DNA from 3 places in the Dermacoccus barathri genome. Region 1 is predicted to be linked to each of the others. Evidence: riboswitches for the same ligand, from Rfam matches in the RefSeq annotation. Region 1 holds a riboswitch; each other region holds the start of a gene.
What was found. Region 1 has a riboswitch for S-adenosylmethionine ahead of metX (homoserine O-acetyltransferase MetX). Riboswitches for the same ligand answer to the same signal wherever they lie in the genome.
Positions count from the first base shown of each region.

Region 2: it holds a riboswitch for S-adenosylmethionine, as region 1 does, so the genes downstream of both, IM689_RS02610 (TauD/TfdA dioxygenase family protein) here and metX (homoserine O-acetyltransferase MetX) in region 1, are expected to answer to the same signal.
Region 3: it holds a riboswitch for S-adenosylmethionine, as region 1 does, so the genes downstream of both, IM689_RS08385 (bifunctional o-acetylhomoserine/o-acetylserine sulfhydrylase) here and metX (homoserine O-acetyltransferase MetX) in region 1, are expected to answer to the same signal.

Region 1 is NZ_JADCTK010000004.1:263,979-270,453, reverse strand. Features, by position in the region: gene hrpA (ATP-dependent RNA helicase HrpA) at 1-373, shown strand, start outside; gene IM689_RS09330 (HIT family protein) at 393-830, shown strand; gene IM689_RS09325 (PAC2 family protein) at 926-1,927, shown strand; gene IM689_RS09320 (EcsC family protein) at 1,987-2,679, shown strand; gene IM689_RS09315 (YkvA family protein) at 2,782-3,165, shown strand; gene IM689_RS09310 (DUF4192 family protein) at 3,237-4,223, shown strand; SAM riboswitch class IV at 4,337-4,446, shown strand; gene metX (homoserine O-acetyltransferase MetX) at 4,483-5,661, shown strand; gene IM689_RS09300 (universal stress protein) at 5,727-6,083, shown strand; gene IM689_RS09295 (RNA polymerase sigma factor) at 6,342-6,475, shown strand, end outside.
Region 2 is NZ_JADCTK010000001.1:541,572-548,046, reverse strand. Features, by position in the region: gene IM689_RS02625 (FAD-binding oxidoreductase) at 1-357, shown strand, start outside; gene IM689_RS02620 (SAM-dependent methyltransferase) at 354-1,655, shown strand; gene IM689_RS02615 (DUF6308 family protein) at 1,771-2,571, opposite strand; SAM riboswitch class IV at 2,741-2,856, shown strand; gene IM689_RS02610 (TauD/TfdA dioxygenase family protein) at 2,871-3,755, shown strand; gene IM689_RS02605 (GNAT family N-acetyltransferase) at 3,800-4,387, shown strand; gene IM689_RS02600 (carbon starvation CstA family protein) at 4,505-6,475, shown strand, end outside.
Region 3 is NZ_JADCTK010000004.1:54,230-60,704, reverse strand. Features, by position in the region: gene thrS (threonine--tRNA ligase) at 1-256, shown strand, start outside; gene IM689_RS08385 (bifunctional o-acetylhomoserine/o-acetylserine sulfhydrylase) at 327-1,652, opposite strand; SAM riboswitch class IV at 1,718-1,833, opposite strand; gene IM689_RS08380 (GNAT family N-acetyltransferase) at 1,947-2,426, shown strand; gene IM689_RS08375 (hypothetical protein) at 2,423-2,809, shown strand; gene IM689_RS08370 (HIT family protein) at 2,842-3,411, shown strand; gene pgsA (phosphatidylinositol phosphate synthase) at 3,522-4,145, shown strand; gene IM689_RS08360 (phosphatidylinositol mannoside acyltransferase) at 4,145-5,101, shown strand; gene IM689_RS08355 (glycosyltransferase family 4 protein) at 5,106-6,257, shown strand; gene IM689_RS08350 (hypothetical protein) at 6,260-6,475, shown strand, end outside.

The sequences.
Region 1 (6,475 bases):
CAAGGCGTTGCACGACGACGTCGCAGCCCACCTCGTCGCGCTCATCCACCCGGGGTTCGTCGCGCAGACCGGCATGGCTCGGTTGCCGCGCCTCGACGTCTACGTCCGGGCGCTGCTCGAGCGCGTGACGAGGGGCGTCACCGACACCGCGCGGGACGCCGACCGAGCCGACCAGCTCGCCACCGTCCGCGCCGAGTACGAGGGCATGCTCGCGGCGCTGCGCCCCGAACGCCGCACCGACGCCGACGTCGTCGACATCCGCTGGATGATCGAGGAGCTCGGTGTGAGCCTCTTCGCGCAGCGCCTCGGCACGGCTCATCCTGTCTCGCCCCAGCGCATCTACAAGGCGATGGACGCTGCCGAAGCGCTCTGATCTCCTCTAGGTTGGAGACATGGCGAGCATCTTCACGCAGATCATCGACGGCAACATCCCTGGTCACTTCGTCTGGCAGGACGAGACGTGCGTGGCCTTTCTCGTGATCGACCCGATCACCGACGGGCACACCGTCGTCGTACCCCGCGAGGAGATCGAGGAGTGGACAGCCGCGGACCCGCAGGCCCTCTCGCACCTCATGGACGTGGCGCAGAAGATCGGGCAGGCGCAGCAGGAGGCCTGGTCGGCCAAGCGCATCGGCCTGCTCGCGGAGGGCTACGAGGTGGCCCACCTGCACCTGCACGTGTGGCCGACGCAGTCGCCTGCGGACTTCGACCCGCACGACGTCGTTCACGGCCAGGACCAGCAGATCCTCGCAGCCAACGCGCAGAAGCTGCGCGAGAGCCTGCGTAGCGCCGGCCACGGCGAGCACGTCGTGGACGCGGCCGCGAACTGAACGTCCCGCGAGTCGGTTGTTCGCCCGCAGCGATGCGGGAATCTTCCGTGTGACGGGGACGTTGCAACGGGCACATCGAATCGAAGGAGAGGCCAGTGCTCGACCCGGCTCAGCTGTTTCGTCTGGAGACGGACACGACCTCGCACGACCTGCGTGCGAGCACGATGGTCGTCGCCCTCGGCGGCTTCATCGATGCGGGCTTCGCTCAGAAGCTCATGTCCCAGCACATCCTCGGCACCCTCGAGCACACGGTCGTCGCGTCGTTCGACCTCGACCAGCTGCTCGACTACCGCGGCCGTCGTCCGGTCATGACGTTCGACCGCGACCGCTTCAGCGAGTACGACGACCCGTCGCTCGTGCTCTACCGCGTCATCGACGCCGAGGGCACGCCGTTTCTCCTGCTCACCGGCCCCGAGCCCGACTACCAGTGGGAGCGCGTCGCCGAGGCCACGCGCATCCTCGCCTCGATGTTCGGCGTCAGCCTCATGGTGAGCGCGCACGGCATCCCGATGGCGGTGCCGCACACGCGTCCCATCGGCTTCACGCGCTACGCCTCGAACCAGCGCTACCTCACCGAGAACGAGCCGCTGTTCGGCAACGTCCAGATCCCGGCCAGCGCCGAGGGGCTGCTCCACATTCGTCTCGCCGAGGCCGGCATCGACACGGCCGGATTCGCCGTCCACGTGCCGCACTACCTGGTGCAGGTCGAGTACGGCGACGCCGCCATCGCGGCTCTCGAGTGCGTCACCGGGCTCACCGGACTCGCGATTCCGGCGCAGGAGCTGGCCGCCATCGCCGGGTTGCACCGGGCCGACATCGCCAAGCAGGTCGGGGAGAACGACGAGGTCACCGAGGTGGTCTCCGGCCTCGAGCAGCAGTACGACACGTTCACCGAGGGCCGCCGGCGCCGGTCGTTGCTCGCGGCTGAGATGAACGAACTGCCCAGCGCCGACGAGATCGGCGAGGAACTCGAGCAGTTCCTGCGTTCGGGCAGCGACGAGAACGAGGACACGCCCGGCGGCGAGCGTGGCGCCGCTCGCCACGCCGACGACTCGGACGACTCCGACGGATCGCCGAATCGCCCCCAGGCCGACTGACGAGGCCCGCGTTCGCGGTACCGGTTGCCCAGCCATCGGTGCGCTGCAAGGATCAGCCCATGTTCGGATTCGGTAAAGACAAAGACGACAAGCAAATTGAGCCGGCTCAGGGCTCGAACGGCACCTTCGATCGCGCCGCCAACTCCCTGGCCCAGCACCTCATCTCCACCGGCATCGACGGCGTCGCCACCTTCGACTCCGCGGCGAAGGTGGCCGACGAGGCGTTGAAGAAGAACGGTTCACGCGAAGCCGCGGTCGACGCCATCGTGCGTTCACACACGAAGCTCGCGGGTGCGAACGGGTTCGTCACCAACCTCGGTGGCTTCATCACGATGCCCGTGGCCCTGCCCGCCAACATCGTCGGCTTCTACACCGTTGCCACGCGCATGGTGGCCTCCATCGCGTACCTGTACGGCCACAACCTGCGCGACGAGTCGGTCCGTTCGGCCATCCTGCTCGACCTCATCGGCGCCGATGCCACGCAGGTTCTCAAGGGCATGGGTGCGTTCAGCGGCGGTGTCGCGACGAACGTTGCGACCCGTCGTCTTCCCCCGGCGGCGCTCGCGGTCGTCAACAAGTCCGTCGCGTTCCGCCTGGGCACGCAGGTCGGGCGCAAGTTCCTCTCGCGCATCCCGCGCGTCATCCCGGTTGCGGGTGGCTTCATCGGTGCGGGGCTCGACGTCATGCTCCTGCGCAAGATCGCCGACGCGGCGCGCAACGACTTCATCGCGGCCGTGCCGCCCACGGCCTGACGCTCCGCCGATCGTGACGACGCCGGCGCCCGCGGAATGCACCGCGTGGCGTCGGCGTTGACGCTTTGTTCACCTGAACGCTCGTCAACCGGAGGCACTTCGATGGCACGTCCCACCTCGCTCGGTCGCCGCGTCACCCGACTCGCTGGCCTGAAATCCCTCGCTGCTGCAGTGACGGCGGCGTCCGCCGCCGGAGGTCCCTCGCTCACGACCCGCCTCAGCGCACTTCCGCGCCTGGCTCGCGCTGTGCGCTCCGGTTCGTACCGGGGCGTGAGCACCGCGCAGCTCGCGCTGCTCACGGCTGCTGCGGCCTACGTCGCCTCGCCGGTCGATCTGCTGCCCGAGGCGCTCCTGGGAGTCGTGGGTCTTGCGGACGACGCCGCCGTCCTCACGTGGCTGGCGAGCTCGCTCGTGCACGTCACCGACGACTTCCTCGACTGGGAGAAGCGCACAGGTGTGACGCTGGCGGGGGAGCGCGTGCGCTGAGGACGCCCTTGTCCACAGGCGCCAGCGCCTCGCACTGGTCGTGAGAAGTGTGGTCATGGCTTCGTGAAGCCATGACCACACTTCATCTCTCGGGCATGGGCCCGCTGCTCGCCCTCATGCCGTACGAGTTCGGCTTCGCTCCGACGGCGTCCCTCGTCGTCACGTTCATGGACGGCGGGCGAGTTGCGGGGGCTGCCCGCTTCGACGAAGCCGTCGTCACCCCGGAGCACGTTCACCACGTGCGCGATCGCGTCGTCGAGGCGTCGAATCGTCTCGGCACGAGTGGCGTCGTCGTCACGGCCTACCAGTGCAGTCCCGGCGTCGATCTCGACCTGGTCACGCGGGCTCTCGCACCGGCCGTCGAGGTGGAGCACGCCCTCGTCGTGGCCCCTGACGTCTGGTGGGCAACGACGTGCACCAAAGGCTGTTGTGACGGTGCACTGGCCCCAGTGCCGACTGCCGCCGATGTGCCCTCCCTCGCATCGGCCCTCGAGGGACGCCTCGAACCGGCGTTATCGCGTGATGAAGCCGTGGCCGCCCTCCGCGCGGTTTCGCCACTGGCCCAACGGGCCGTCGCCGACCTGCTCGTCGGGCTACCGGGCGAGACCGGCCGGGTGCGCGCGGCCTGGCGTGAGGTGGCCTCAGGCTCCGGGCACCCCCACAGCACTCGCGAGCGTGAGGCTCTGGCGCTCGTCGTCGACGCCATGCCCGATCCACTCCTGCGCGACGAGATGGTGTGGAGCGTCGTGCCCGAACTGGCCGCGGGAGCCCGTACCACGCGGCAGTGCTGGTCCGAGCCGGTGAGTTCGCAGCGCCTGTTGGAGATCCTCGTCGCCGTGCCCGAGCCGGCGCGAGCCCATTGGCTGTGTCTCGTGGCGCTCGCGCGCTGGCGGGAAGGGGAGCGGCCCAGCGCTGTGCTCGCCGCCGCCGAGGCCCAGGAACGGGGCGCGCGCCTACCTCTCGTCGACCTCGTCGTGAGGATGACCTCCTCCGGCATGGCGTACGAGGACTTCCTGCGGCCGGCGAGGCCGAATCGTGCGGCGCGGCGCCGTCGCTGACGTCGTGGCGACGAGGCGAGAGAGTGCGGGCAGCCACCGGGCCGGCGCTTCACATCGTGGACATCAGCAGGGGCCTTCCTGGCGCCTTCGCTGCACTCGCCCTAGTCTCGGAGCGTCAAGAGTCTCAGTCACACAAGCCCCGGCTGACTGAGCGGCAACCCTCCACCGCGGTGGGGTGCCCCGGGTGACGACAGGGCCGTGAACGCTGCGGCAAGCGCGGACTCGCCAGTCGCTTCGGCGAGTCCTTCGAGGAGGACACATGGCGAGCTCTCATTCAGCGCACGTCGCACCGGCCGCTACGCGTCCTGTGCAGGCGCCGAGTGGGTTCAACGCGCAGGCACGAGCCGTCGCTCTGGGAGACGTCGTTCTCGAAAGTGGCCGCACGCTGCCGGACGTCGTCATGACCTACGAGTGCTGGGGCGAGTTGAACGACGACGCGTCGAACGTCGTCCTCGTCGAGCACGCGCTCACGGGTGATTCGCACGTCGTCGGCGATACTGGCGACGGGCAGCCCACCCCGGGTTGGTGGCCAGGAATCATCGGCCCCGGCGCAGCACTCGACACCGACGAGTACTTCGTCCTCGCCATCAACGTTCTCGGTGGATGCCGTGGCAGTACCGGCCCCATCTCGCTCGCTCCGGACGGCGAGCCCTGGGGCGGACGTTTCCCGCAGGTGACCGTCCGAGACCAGGTCCGCGCCGAAGCGGCGTGCCTCGAAGCGCTCGGTGTGCGACGCCTGCACGCCGTCATCGGAGGCTCCTTCGGGGGGATGCGCACGGCCGAGTGGGTCGCGGGGTTCCCGGACCGCGTCGAGCGGGCATTGGTCGTGGCGAGCAGTGGCTGCGCGACCGCGGACCAGATTGCCTGGGGTCACACCCAGGTCGTCGCCATCACGTCCGACCCGGAATTCCGCGACGGCGACTACCTGCGTCACGGCACGTTTCCCACGAACGGCCTCGCGTTGGCCCGCCAGATCGCTCACGCCTCGTATCGCAGCGCAAGCGAGTTCGAGGCACGGTTCGGCGCCGAGCCCCAGCCAGGTGAGGACCCGCTCGAGGGCGGTCGCTTCAGCGTCGAGGGCTACCTCGACCACCACGGGGCCAAACTCGCGCGACGCTTCGACCCGCTGGCCTACGTGCGCCTGACGCAGGCCATGGCGACCCACGACATCGGGCGAGGACGCGGCGGGCTCGACGCGGTGCTGGAGGCGTACGAAGGAGAACTCCTCGTGGCCGCAGTCGACTCCGATCGACTCTTTCCCGTGAGCGCATCGACGCGGATGGTGCGCGCCTACGGTCGCGGACGACTGCGCATGATCCACTCGCCCTACGGCCACGACGGATTCCTCATCGAGGCCGACCAGATCGCGTCGCTCGTGCAGGAACTCGTCCAGCGTCCGTTGCGCGGAACACCGCGGCTCGTGCGCGGCGTCGCTTGAGTGGCCCACCGCAGGGGCCTCGGGTAGCGTGACGGCAGATTCCGAATTTCGCGAGTGAGGTCGCCATGTCCGTCATCGTCAGTTTCGCGCCCGGCCCCGAGGGCGAAGCCGCCCTCGCCGAGGCAGCTCGCCAGTCGAAGGATCTGGGTCGCCCGCTCATCGTGGTGTGCACGGTGCCCTCGGACGAGGCCCGCACCGCGGCCCGCAAGGCGGCCGAGGAGTACACGGGCGCACAGGTCGTCGATGTGCAGGACGGCGCCGACGCCGTGGAATCCATCCTCGAGGAGATTTCCCGCGTGCAGCCCGCCCTGCTCGTCATCGGGCTACGCAGGCGCACCCCTGTCGGCAAGTTGATCCTGGGCACGAGTGCGCAGCGCTTGTTGCTCGACGCCCCGTGCCCCGTGCTCGCCGTCAAGCCCTGAGGCTCCCGAACGCCCTTCAGTTGCTGAGATGGCGGCCGATGCGGGGCAGGGAATGAACGTCAATCGAAGCTCGTTGAACCCCGTGATTCTGCGGTTTCGTCCGTCGAGTTTTATAATGGGTGAAGAAGCGGTCACCACCCGGAGCGCCAAGCGCGGGGTTTCGTGATCGCACTCCTCGTTCCGGTGTCGCTTCGATCGTCGCTGCCCTGCGGCCGACGACGGCGACGCATTACTTTCGGAAGGTAGTTGGTGACGACAGTGTCGAAGACCACGCAGCCCCCCGCACTTCCCGCGGATGTCGACCACCCGGCTCTGGCAGCTCTGTTCGAATCGGGTCGTGAGACGGGCTCGGTGGACAGCGTCGCATTGAAGGACGCGATCGAAGAGGCACA
Region 2 (6,475 bases), on a different contig from region 1:
ATGCCGTGGTTCGACGAGCACGTCGGCATGACGCCGGTGTGGGTCTGCCCGCTGCGGTTGCGCGGCGATCAGGCGTGGCCGCTGTACCGGCTCGAGCCGAACCGCACCTACGTCAATGTCGGGTTCTGGGGCACGGTGGCCATCGAGCCCGGCCGCGCGGACGGCGACGTCAACCGCGACATCGAGGCCGTGCTGCCCACGATAGGCGGTCACAAGTCGCTGTACTCCGACGTCTACTACGACGCTCAGACCTTCGAAGACCTCTACGGCGCAGCCGAATACCGCCGTATGAAGTCGATGTACGACCCCTCGGGCCGACTGCCCGAATTCGCAGACAAGGTAAGGACTCACGCATGACCACGCCGACCGGCGCACCCCTCGTTCAGCAGGCCGTCACCGCGGTGCTCGAGGAGCCGCTGCCGATGCGCCTCACCGCGTACGACGGCACCGACGTCGGGCCGAAGGACGCTGCGATTCAGCTGCGGATCGAGAACGAGGAGGGGCTGCGTTACCTCCTCACAGCGCCCGGCGACCTGGGGCTCGCTCGCGCGTACCTCACGGGAACGCTGACGGGGACGGGCTTCTCCGAGGGCGACCCGTACGAGGTGTTCAGCCTCATCAAGCGCGATCTGCGCGTGAAGGATCTGGGCAAGCGTGACGCGGCGTCGGTGCTCGCGCCGATCGTCAAGGCGCTGGGGACGAAGGCGCTCAAGCACCCGCCGTTGCCGGAGATCGAGAGCCAGCCGCGCTGGAAGCGTCACCTCGCGAAGGTGAACCCGATGTCGCGGGCGGCCGATTCGATCAGCTACCACTACGACGTCTCGAACGCGTTCTACGAGAAGGTGCTCGGCCCGTCGATGGCGTACACGTGCGCCGTCTACGACGCGGCGACGGATTCGCTGGAGGAGGCGCAGGAGCGCAAGTTCGCGCTCGTCGCGGACAAGCTCGACCTCCAGCCGGGCGATCGGTTGCTCGACGTCGGCTGCGGCTGGGGCGGCATGGCGATCCACGCCGCGCGCGAGCGTGGCGTGAGTGTGCTCGGTGTGACGCTGAGCCGCGAGCAGGCGGAGTGGGGTCAGCGTGCTGTGCGCGAGGCGGGCCTGGAGCACCTCGTCGAGATTCGCCACAGCGACTACCGCGACGTGACGGAGACGGGCTTCGACAAGGTGAGCTCGATCGGCCTGACGGAGCACATCGGCGTGAAGAACTACCACGACTACTTCACGTTCCTGCACTCGAAGCTGCGTGACGGCGGGCGCCTGCTCAACCACTGCATCACGCGTCGTGACGACACGGCGTCGGCGCGCCCGGAGCCGTTCACGGACCGCTACGTGTTCCCCGACGGTGAACTGGCCTCGCCGGGGCGCCTCATCGCGGAGTGCCACGACGCCGGGTTCGAGGTGCAGCACGACGAGAACCTGCGCCTGTCGTACGCGCACACGCTGGCCGCGTGGTGCCGCAACCTCGAGGCGAACTGGGAGTTCTGCGTCGGCGAGGCCGGCCTGCCGACGGCGCGCGTGTGGGGCATCTACATGGCCGGTTCGCGCCTGGCGTTCGAGGAGGGCTGGCTGCACCTGCACCAGGTGCTCGCGACGAAGACGACGGAGAACGGCGACAACGGCGGCTACCCGCTCGGCTCGCACTGGAACGCCTAACCCCACCGTCGATGTTGAGCGGGGACCGCGGCACGGGTGCCGCGTTTCCAAGGAAACATCGCCTAGCGCGATGCAGCTGCTGTGTACCTGGCCGCTCACCGGAGGTTGCGATGAGTCACGTGCCAGGCACCGCTACCGGGCGTACGGCGTCGAGTGGGATTGCGGGGCCAGGCTCCCTCGTCACCCATCGCGCCCGTTCTTTGTCGCTGGCAGCCTCCGACTTTCGTGACTCACGCAGATCGTCCTGTGTAGTCCACAGGACGATGTCGAGTAGGCGGACGTCTGATGTCTGCGAGATACCGGGGATCTCGTGCGTGGCATCACGCAGGGCCCCCATCCAACCGGCGCGATCACGAAGTGTCGATCGCAGGCCGGGGAGCGCGTGGTGGATGTTCCTCCGCCGCCGTGTCTCGGCGCGTTGCGTAGCCCCGTAGGAGAACCCGTATTGGCCGACACCGAACGCCGTCGCGAGGTAGCTATCGAGGATCGTTGCGGCATGTGGCCGATATAGGGCGGCAAGTTTCGTAATGGTGGGAGTGCGCGCCCCGTGGAATCCGAAGGCGCTCAGCTCCGTGAGCGCGTCCAGTTCGGCATCGGAGAACTCGGTCAGGTCCTTAGAATCCGGTACCAAGGCGACACGTGCCGCGATCTCGGTCCGCCGCTCAACCGTGAATGCCGTGACCGCACCGACACTAGGGCGTGCATTCATCAACGCCGACAACAGCAAGTCCCAGGTGCGTACCTCTTCGAAGTGCCCTTCATTGCGAGCTGTAATCGCCGCGAGGTCGTAGATCGTCCATCCGCTGAGCGGGTGCGTGCAGTACGCCCACACTCGTTTGGTTGCGTCCTCGACGTCCACGGGCGCCAGGATGGCGCCTTCGACCAGGAGCGGTGACGGGACATTGTGAGTTGTCATGTCCGAAATTATCCGTTTCGGTCACGCCGCGACCCTGAAATACACCAGCCGCTCAGCTAATCGGAACAGGGAGGGGAGCGGATGTGTCCCCGCTGCGGAGTCCCGCGATGCGGACACTCGCCAACCAATAACTGTTCGTTCCACAAAGGATGCGCTTACGTTATGGGCGGGTCACGAGTTCCGGCGACAAGTCTCGGCTGGCCGGACGGCAACCCTCCGCTGCGGTGGGGTGCCCCGAGTAACGACCTGGCGCGTCGCCGCCCGGCGTCTGCGCAAGCGCAACGAACAAAGAGGTTGTCATGACACTTCTCGCTACCCACGCTCCCGCCACGACGCCCGGACTGCGCATCGAGCGCCTCGGCCCGGCCCTGGGCGCCGTCATCCACGGCATCGACCTGGCGTCCATCGACGAGATCGCGGCCTTCGACATCCGCCGCGCCCTGCTCGCCCACAAGGTGCTCTTCTTCCGCGATCAGCACGGCTTCGACGACGACGCCCAGGTACGCCTCGGCAACCTCCTCGGCGACCTGACGCCCGGCCACCCCGTCGCCGGCAACCACGAGCGCAGCGAGATCTACAACATCGACTCGAGCGACCCCGAGTTCTCCTTCTCCGACGTCTGGCACACCGACGTCACCTTCATGAAGCGGCCGCCGTCCATCAGCATCCTCCGCGCCGTGACGCTCCCGCCCTACGGCGGCGACACGTCCTGGGCCGACAGCCAGGCCGCCTACGACTCCCTCTCCGCACCCCTCAAGGCGCTCGCCGACCAGCTGCTCGCCGTCCACGACGGCAACCGCGAGTGGGGTGCCTTCCTCAAGAAGAACGGCGGCCACGAGTGGGAGGGCGAGATCGTCACCGAACTGCCCGCCGTCGAGCACCCCGTCGTCCGCGTCCACCCCGAGACCGGCCGCCGCGGCCTCTTCGTCAACCCCGGCTTCACCTCCCACGTCAGCGGCGTCTCCGAAGCCGAATCGCGTGCCATCCTCGACGCCCTCTACGCCCACCTCACGCAGCCCGAGCACACGATCCGTCACCGCTGGGCGCCCGGCGACGTCGGCATCTGGGACAACCGCGCCACCTCCCACTACGCCAACCGCGACTACACGAACACCCGCGTCATGCACCGCGTCACCGTGCGCGGCGACGAGCCCCGCGGCGTCGACGGCCTGCGCGCCCACTAAGCGCACCGAAAACTGATCGACGCCCCACGGTCGGGGGTGATGAGATGACCGACATGATCGAACTCATCGCCCCCGACGCCGCGCGCTACGACGACTGGTCGGCCATGCTGCGCGAGTTCCGCGACGCCACCACCGACTCGCGCGGCGACCACTGGGTGTGCGCGGGCGGCATGGACGGCTCGGGCTTCTTCGCGGGCACCGACGTCGACATCACCTCCGACGGCTTTGCCGCCTACGTCGAAGACTGCGCCCGCCAAGGCAACACGATGTGGCCGCCGCACACTGGCCTCGTCCACTGCTCCTACTTCTGGATCGTCGACGACGGCGCCCTCGTCGGTCACCTCGCCCTGCGTCACGCGCTCAACGAGTTCCTCTACGAACTCGGCGGCCACATCGGCTACTCCGTGCGGCCAGCCGCTCGCGGACGCGGCATCGCGAAGGAGGCTCTGAAGCTCGGGCTCGCCGAAGCCGCCGCGCTCGACATCGCCCCCGTGCTCGTCTGCTGCGCGCAGACGAACGGCGCCTCGCGCGCCGTCATCGAGTCCTGCGGGGGCCGGCTCGAGGACGTCCGCGAAGACAGCCGTCGCTACTGGTTCGGCGACGGACCGCGCCCCACCGGCCCCACTGCGTGACGTTCGTCCACATTCGTGATGAAGGCGTGACCTGCGCGTGCGTTGTCAAAGCCCTGTGACCTACCCGACACCGCATAACGTGGCCCTGCTCACACTCACACGAAAAGGGAGGTCTCCGTGCCCGCGTCGAGCACCAAAACCCCCGAGCGCGACGGGAACACGCCCCCGGTCGCGGTCGACCTACCCCGCCAGATCACGGGACGTCAGAAGATCGTCATCGCCGTCGCGGCCGTCATCGCCGCCATCGGTTGGACGATGGTTGCGTTCGTCCGCGGCGAGCACGTCAACTCGATCTGGTTCGTCATGGCTGCCGTCGGCAGCTACGTCATCGGCTACATGCTGTACAGCCGCCTCATCCAGTACAAGGTCATCCGTCCGCGCGACGATCTCGCCACCCCGGCCGAGCAGTTCGAGAACGGCCAGGATTTCCTGCCCACCGACCGGCGCGTGCTGTTCGGTCACCACTTCGCCGCCATCGCCGGCGCCGGCCCGCTCGTCGGCCCCGTGCTCGCCGCGCAGATGGGTTACCTGCCGGGCACGCTTTGGATCATCTTCGGTGTGATCTTCGCGGGCGCCGTGCAGGACTACATGGTGCTCGCCATCTCCACGCGCCGCGGCGGTCGCAGCCTCGGCCAGATGGCCCGTGACACGCTCGGCCCGGTCGGCGGTTGGGCGGCCATGTTCGCCGTCATGACGATCATGATCATCCTGATCGCCGTGCTCGGCCTCGTCGTCGTCAACGCGCTCGCCGAGTCGCCCTGGGGCGTCTTCTCGCTCGCGATGACGATCCCGATCGCGCTCTTCATGGGTTGCTACCTGCGCTTCATGCGCCCGGGTGCCGTCTCCGAGGTCTCGGGCATCGGCGTCGTCCTGCTGCTCCTCGCCATCGTCGCCGGTGGCTGGGTTGCCGGCACCGACTGGGGCAAGGACATGTTCACGCTGTCGCCGACGGCGCTGTCGTGGGCCATCATCATCTACGGCTTCGCCGCTGCCGTCCTGCCCGTGTGGCTCCTGCTCGCTCCGCGTGACTACCTGTCGACCTTCATGAAGGTCGGCACGATCGTGCTGCTCGCGCTGGGCATCGTCATCGCGCGCCCGTCCATCGACATCCCGGCCATCACGTCGTTCGGCAAGGAGGGCAACGGCCCCGTCTTCGCCGGTTCGCTGTTCCCGTTCCTGTTCATCACGATCGCCTGTGGTGCGCTCTCCGGCTTCCACGCTCTCATATCCTCGGGCACGACGCCGAAGCTGCTGCAGAAGGAGAGCCAGGCTCGCCTCATCGGCTACGGCTCGATGCTCGTGGAGTCGTTCGTCGCGATCATGGCGCTCATCGCGGCCGCCATCATCGACCACCACCTGTACTTCGTCATGAACTCGCCCGCCGGCGTCACCGGCGGTACGCCCGAGAAGGCTGCCGCGTGGGTGAACTCGCTCGGCCTCGGCGGCGACCCGACGTCGGCCACCGAGATCGCGCAGGCCGCGAAGGACGTCGGCGAGGAGTCGGTCGTCTCCCGCACGGGTGGCGCACCGACGTTCGCCTTCGGTATGTCGAACGTGTTCTCGCAGGTCATCCCCGGCGCTTCGATGAAGCAGTTCTGGTACCACTTCGCGATCATGTTCGAGGCGCTGTTCATCCTGACGACGGTCGACGCCGGTACCCGCGTCGCGCGCTTCATGCTCTCCGACACGCTCAGCAACGTCCCGGGCCTCAAGCGCTTCCGTGAGACGTCCTGGAAGGTCGGCGCCTGGATCACGACGTTCCTCGTCGTCGCCGGCTGGGGCTCCATCCTCCTCATGGGTGTCACCGACCCACTGGGCGGCATCAACACGCTGTTCCCGCTGTTCGGTATCGCCAACCAGCTGCTCGCCGCGGTGGCGCTGACGGTCGTGGTCGTCGTCGTCGTCAAGAGCGGCCACGTGAAGTGGGCCTGGATTCCGGGCGTTCCGCTCGCGTGGGACGTCATCGTCACGATGACGGCCAGCTACCAGAAGATCTTCTCCTCCGACCCGAAGCTCGGCTACTGGGCGCAGCACAAGGCGTTCGTCGACGCCAAGGAGAAGGGCCTGACGAGTTTCAAGACGGCCAAG
Region 3 (6,475 bases), 210 kb from region 1:
CGGCGTACGCGTCGAGATCGACACGAGCGACGACCGCTTCCCGAAGAAGATCCGCAACGCCTCGAAGTCGAAAGCGCCGTTCATCCTCATCGCCGGCGAGGAGGACCGCGACAACGGAGCCGTGAGCTTCCGTTACCGCGACGGCTCGCAGAAGAACGGCGTGCCGGTCGACGAGGCCGTGGCCGAGATCGCCGCGTACATCGCCTCGCGCAACAACACGTCGCCCACGGCGGCCGAGGCACCTGCCGAGGCCTGATCCACATACGACGAAGCCGCCGCCCCGATTTGGGGTGGTGGCTTCGTCGTAGTCTCCGCGGTGCGGGCGATCAGGCGGAGGCAGCCTTCGCGGCTGCGAAGCCCTTGTCGAGGTCGGCGATGATGTCGTTCGCGTTCTCGATGCCGACCGACAGGCGCACGAGGCCGGGCGTGACGCCGGCGCCGCGGCGGTCGTCGTCACTGCCCTGGCTGTGCGTCGTCGTCGCCGGGTGGATGGCGAGCGAGCGGACGTCACCGATGTTGGCCACGTGCGAGTGCAGCTCGAGGGCGTCGACGAACGCCTTGCCCGCGTCGATGCCGCCGGCGATCTCGAAGGAGAACACTGCACCGGAACCGGTGGGCAGGTAGCGGTCGGCCAGCTCCTTGTACGGGCTGTCGTCCTTCGAGGCGTAGAAGACCTTTTCGACCTGCGCGTGCTCGCTCAGGTAGGCGACAACCTTCTTCGCGTTCTCCACGTGACGCTCGACGCGCAGCGACAGCGTCTCGAGGCCCTGGGCGATGAGGAACGCGTTGAACGGCGACACGGCGGAGCCGAGGTCGCGCAGCAGTTCGACGCGTGCCTTGAGGATGAACGCGAGGTTCGCGCCGAGCGCCGAACCGACGCCGAGATCGCGGGCGAAAACGAGACCGTGGTAGCTCTCGCTCGGCTCGTTGAACTGCGGGAACTTCTCCGGCTCCTTGGCGTAGTCGAACGTTCCGGCGTCCACGAGCACGCCGGCGATCGACGTGCCGTGGCCGCCGAGGTACTTCGTCGCCGAGTGGATGACGACGTCCGCGCCGTGCTCGATCGGGCGCAGCAGGTACGGCGTCGCGACGGTGTTGTCGACGAACAGTGGCAGGCCGGCGTCGTGGGCGACACCGGCAACACCCGCGACGTCGAGGACCTTCTGGTCGGGGTTGCTCAGCGTCTCGCCGAACAGCAGCTTGGTGTTCGGGCGGATGGCGCTCTTCCACGCGTCGAGGTCACCGATGTCCTCGACGAAGGTGGTCTCCACACCGAGACGCTTGAGAGTGTACTTGAGCAGGTTGTACGTACCGCCGTAGAGAGCGGCCGACGCGACGACGTGGTCGCCTGCCTGCGCGACGTTGAGGATGGCGAACGTCGTCGCGGCCTGGCCGGAGGCCAGCAGCAGGGCGCCGACGCCACCCTCGAGCGCCGCGATGCGCTCCTCGACGGCCTGCGACGTCGGGTTGCCGATCCGGGTGTAGATGGGGCCGAGGTCGGACAGGCCGAAGCGGTTGGCCGCCGTCTCGGCGGAGTCGAAGACGAACGAGGTCGTCTGGTAGATCGGCAGCGCGCGCGATCCGGTGTCCCCGTCCGGCACCTGGCCGGCGTGGATCTGCTTGGTCTCGAAAGCCCAGTCCTGAGCGCTCATGACAACTCCTCGAAAGGTCGCTACCCGTGCGCGAACCTCGCACGCGGGGTGCGCCGGAAGCTCTGCTTCCGCGCTTGCCCGGGCGTATCCGACGCCGGGCCAGGTCGTCACCCGGAGCACCCCGCCGCGGTGGGAGGGTTGCCGGCCAGCAAACCGGGGTTTGACGCTGGCGCTCGTGACCTGGTCCGAGGATATCCCGGGCGGTATCGAGGGGCGGGACTCGTGTCTCACATCGTGGTTTGCCGTGCGGCGCGGGGCGTTTGCCGAAGGGTCAAGCCGTGGTTGACTGGCGCCATGACGATCACCATCGCCCGGGCCAGGCGTGACGACGCCTTCGCCTGTGCAGCGCTTCGGTTGCGCTCGGACCTCGAGGAGGGGCACCCGAAGCGGGCCGGTTTCGTGACCGAGTACGCGGACGACTTCCTCTCGGCCTTCGACGAGGTACCCACGTGGATCGCCACCCGTTCCGACGGCACCGTCGTCGGCATCGTGCAGTGCGCCCTCGTCCACCGGATGCCGACGCTCGCGCGCGGCGCCAAGCCGTGGTTGTACGTCGCGTTCGTCTTCGTCGTGCCCGACGAACGTGGCGCGGGACTCGGCGAACGCATGCTCCGCACCGTCGACGCCTGGGCGGACGCGCGCGGCGTCGAGCGGATGCTGCTCAACACGCGTCCGAAGGCGCGCCCGTTGTACGAGCGTCTCGGATTCGGTGCCCCGGAGGAGCGACACATGCACCGCGACGCACCGTTCGCGGCCACGAAGGAGCAGCGATGAGCGACATCATCTGGGCCCTCGACCAGCGCGAGCGCTGCATCGCCTGCCCGTCGAAGCCGGCGGCGAACGCCGTCGTGCTCTACCTCGGTGAGGACGGCTCGCTGCCGCGCGAGAGCGTCGGATCGCTGGCCGAACGTGGCGTCATGGCCGCGGGCGTCGTGTGGGCGGGTGTGACAGCGGAACTCACCGACGACGACTGGCTCGACCTCGAGGACGCCGCAAGCGGCCTCGGCGGACTCGCGAGCGCCGTCGCCGTCGTGGGCGAAGGTGATGCCGCAGACGTCGCACAGAAAGTGGCAGAGCGCGTGGGCGGCCTGGCCCACGCGGGCGCTGCGAGCGACGAGCGGCTCGTGGAGAAACTCGCCGAGATCGCTCCGGTCTGACCCGGCGCGCGGGTTTCCCTAGGATGGGGCGCATGGTCACGCAGAACGAGGACTTCACTCCCGAGCACGCCGAGTCCGAGCACGACTTCGCGGGGGAGCCCGACGGTTTCGGCCGACTGTGGACGCCTCATCGCATGGCCTACATCGAGGCCGACCGCCCCTCGAGGGACGCCGGCGACGGCTGTCCGTTCTGCGCGGCGCCGGGCAAGGACGACGCCGAGGGCCTCATCGTGCACCGCGGTGAGCACTGCTTCGTCGTGATGAACCTCTTCCCGTACAACCCGGGCCACCTGCTCGTGTGCCCCTACCGTCACGTGCCGCACTACATCGACCTCACGGACGCCGAGACCGAGGAGTTCACGAAGCTGACGAAGCAGGGCATTCGCGCTCTGAAGGCGGCGTCGAACCCGGCCGGTTTCAACCTCGGCATGAACCAGGGCGATGTCGCGGGCGCCGGCGTGGCTGCGCACCTGCATCAGCACATCGTGCCCCGCTGGGGTGGCGACATGAACTTCATGCCGATCGTCGGTCAGACGAAGGCTCTCCCGGTGCTTCTCGAGGACAGCCGTCAGCGCATCGCGGCGTCCTGGCCAACCGACTGACGGCCTCGACCTCGCGGGGCGCGCGACTCGTGAACGCGGGGTGAGATGTGACTCGTCCGGCGCGGCGCGCACCTCGGCTCGACGTATCGAACCGCTACAGTTGAGTCACCATGCTGAACAAGTACGCGCGCGCCTTCTTCTCCGCGATCTTCCGCCCCCTGGCGCAGCTGCTCCTGCGCCTCGGCATCAGCCCTGACGTCGTCACGATCGTGGGCACGCTTGGTGTCTCGTTCGGCGCGCTGTGGTTCTACCCGCGCGGCGAGTTCCTCGTCGGCACCCTGTTCATCACGGCCTTCGTCTTCTCCGACATGCTCGACGGCAACATGGCCCGCCTGTCGGGTCGCTCGTCGGTGTGGGGCGCTTACCTCGACTCCACGCTCGACCGTGTCGGTGACGCCGCCATCTTCGGTGGTCTCGTGCTCTACTTCGCCGGCCAGGGCGACAACTTCCTCATGGCGTGCCTCGCGCTCGCCTGTCTCGTGCTCGGTTCCGTCGTCTCGTACGCCAAGGCTCGCGCCGAGGGGCTCGGTATGGAGGCGAACGTCGGCATCGCGGAACGAGCCGACCGTCTTGTTGCGGTTCTCGTCACCACCGGCCTCACGGGCCTGTTCGACCTGCCGTACATCGTCCTGACGATCGTGCTCGCCCTGCTCGCGGTGGCCTCGTTCATCACCGTGCTGCAGCGCATGCTCATGGTGCGTCGCCAGGCGCTCGGCAAGGCTCTCGCGAACTGATGGCTCGGCCCGCTCCCTCCCGCAAGCGAGCGCAGGACGCCGCCACCGTCCTCGCCTTCAAGGCCGGATGGCGTGCCGTGCGCGCCCTGCCCGAGCCGGCTGCGTACGTGCTCTTCGAGAGGATCGCGGACGTCCTTCACCGTCGCGGCGGCAAGGACGTCGAGCGGATGCGCTCGAACTACGCCCGGGTCCGCCCGGAACTCGACGCCGCGGCCCTGGACGACCTCACCCGTGAGGGCCTGCGCTCCTACTTCCGTTACTGGTGCGACGCGTTCCGCCTCCAGTCGCTCTCGCATGACGATCTGCGCTCGCTCGTGCGCACCACCGGTGCCATCGACCAGGTGCGGGCGGACCTTGCGGCGGGGGAGTCGATCGTCCTCTACCTCGGCCACCTCGGTAACTGGGATCTCGCCGGCGCATGGTCCGCCACCGAGCTCGCGCACGTCACGACCGTTGCCGAACGTCTCGAACCCGACGAGCTCTTCCGCGCGTTCCTCGAGTTCCGTGAGGGCCTCGGCATGACGATCATCCCGTTGACGGAGGGCGTCGACGTCATGGGTCAGGTCGAGGCGGCGCTGCGGGTGCCGGGCGCCTTTGCGCCGCTGCTGTCGGACCGTGACCTCACGCAGCGTGGCGTCACCGTGAAGCTCGCCGGACACGACGCGCGGGTCGCCGCCGGGCCCGCGATTCTGGCCCGACGCACGGGTGCTCGCCTGTACCCCGTCACGATCACCTACGACCCTCCGAAGGGTCGCGCGATGCGAGCCATCGAGATCCGCTTCCACGACCCTGTCGATGCCGGTTCGTCGCCGGACATGCGCGCCGACGTCCTCGCGGCCACGCAGCAGTGCGTCGATGCGTTGTCGACGGCGATCGTCGAGCGCACCGAGGACTGGCACATGATGCAGCGCGTCTTCGTCGACGACCTCGGCAACCGCGCGCCGCGAGGGAACTGACACGATGCGCGTCGGTCTCGTCAGCCCGTACTCGTTCGACGTGCCCGGCGGCGTGCAGCTGCACGTGCGCGACCTCGCCGAGTACCTCATCGGCGCCGGCCACGACGTGAGCGTCCTCGCGCCCGCGGACGACGAGACGCACATGCCCGACTACTTCGTCAGCGCCGGGCGTGCCGTGCCGATTCGCTACAACGGCTCCGTGGCGCGCCTCGCCTTTGGCCCACTGACGGCTGCCCGCGTCAACCGCTGGTTGGAGCGCGGTCAGTTCGACGTCCTGCACGTGCACGAGCCGGTCAGCCCCAGCGTGTCGATGCTCGCCCTGTGGGCGTATGACGGACCCGTCGTGGCGACGTTCCACACCTCCAACGTGCGTTCTCGCGCGCTGCACGCCGCGCACCCGTTGCTTCGTCCTGGCCTGGAGAAGATCACGGGCCGCATCGCGGTGTCGCAGGCAGCGCGTGAGACGGTGGCGCGTCACCTCGGTGGTGACGCGGTCGTCGTCCCGAACGGTGTGTACGTCGACCAATTTGCGCAGGCACCCCAGAACCCTGCGTGGCGCGGCACGGACGAGCGCCGGACGATCGCGTTCCTCGGGCGGATGAACGAACCGCGCAAGGGTCTCGACGTCCTCGTGCGCGCTCTGCCGCAGATCGTCCGCAGCTACCCGGGTGTGCGGCTGCTCGTCGCCGGGCCGGGGGAGCGCGACGAGGTGATCAAGGCCGTTCCCGAGCAGATGCGTGAGCGCATCGAGTTCCTCGGCATGATCTCCGACGCGGAGAAGGCGTCGCTGTTCCGCTCGGTCGACCTCTACGTCGCGCCGAACACCGGCGGTGAGAGTTTCGGCATCATCCTCGTGGAGGCATTGAGTGCCGGGGTGCCGGTTGTGGCCAGCGACCTCGAGGCGTTCGCGCGCGTGTTGGACGGTGGGCGCTGCGGCGTCCTGTTCCGCACGGGCGACGAGGGCGACCTCGCACGCCGTGTGACGGCGTTGCTCGACGACCCCCACCGCCGCGCAGACCTGGCGCGTCGGGGCGCGGAGCGCGCCCGAATCTACGACTGGAGCACCGTCGCACGCCACATCCTCACGGCCTACGAGACGGTGGCGAGCTCGCACGAGGTGACTGAGCGGACGTTGCGCATCGCGAGGAGGTTGTAGTCGTGCAGGAGTGGACCGTTGTTGCGTTGCTCCTCGCGGGAGCGCTCGCCATCGCGTGGTACCTGAGCTACACGGCTGCCCGGCTCGACCGTTTGCACGCACGGGTCGAGGGGTCGCTCGCGGCGCTCGACGCCCAGTTGGTGCGGCGCGCGGAGGTGGCCTTGGAACTGGCGAACGGCGCCGACCTCGATGCTGCAAGTGCGTTTCTCCTGGCGTCG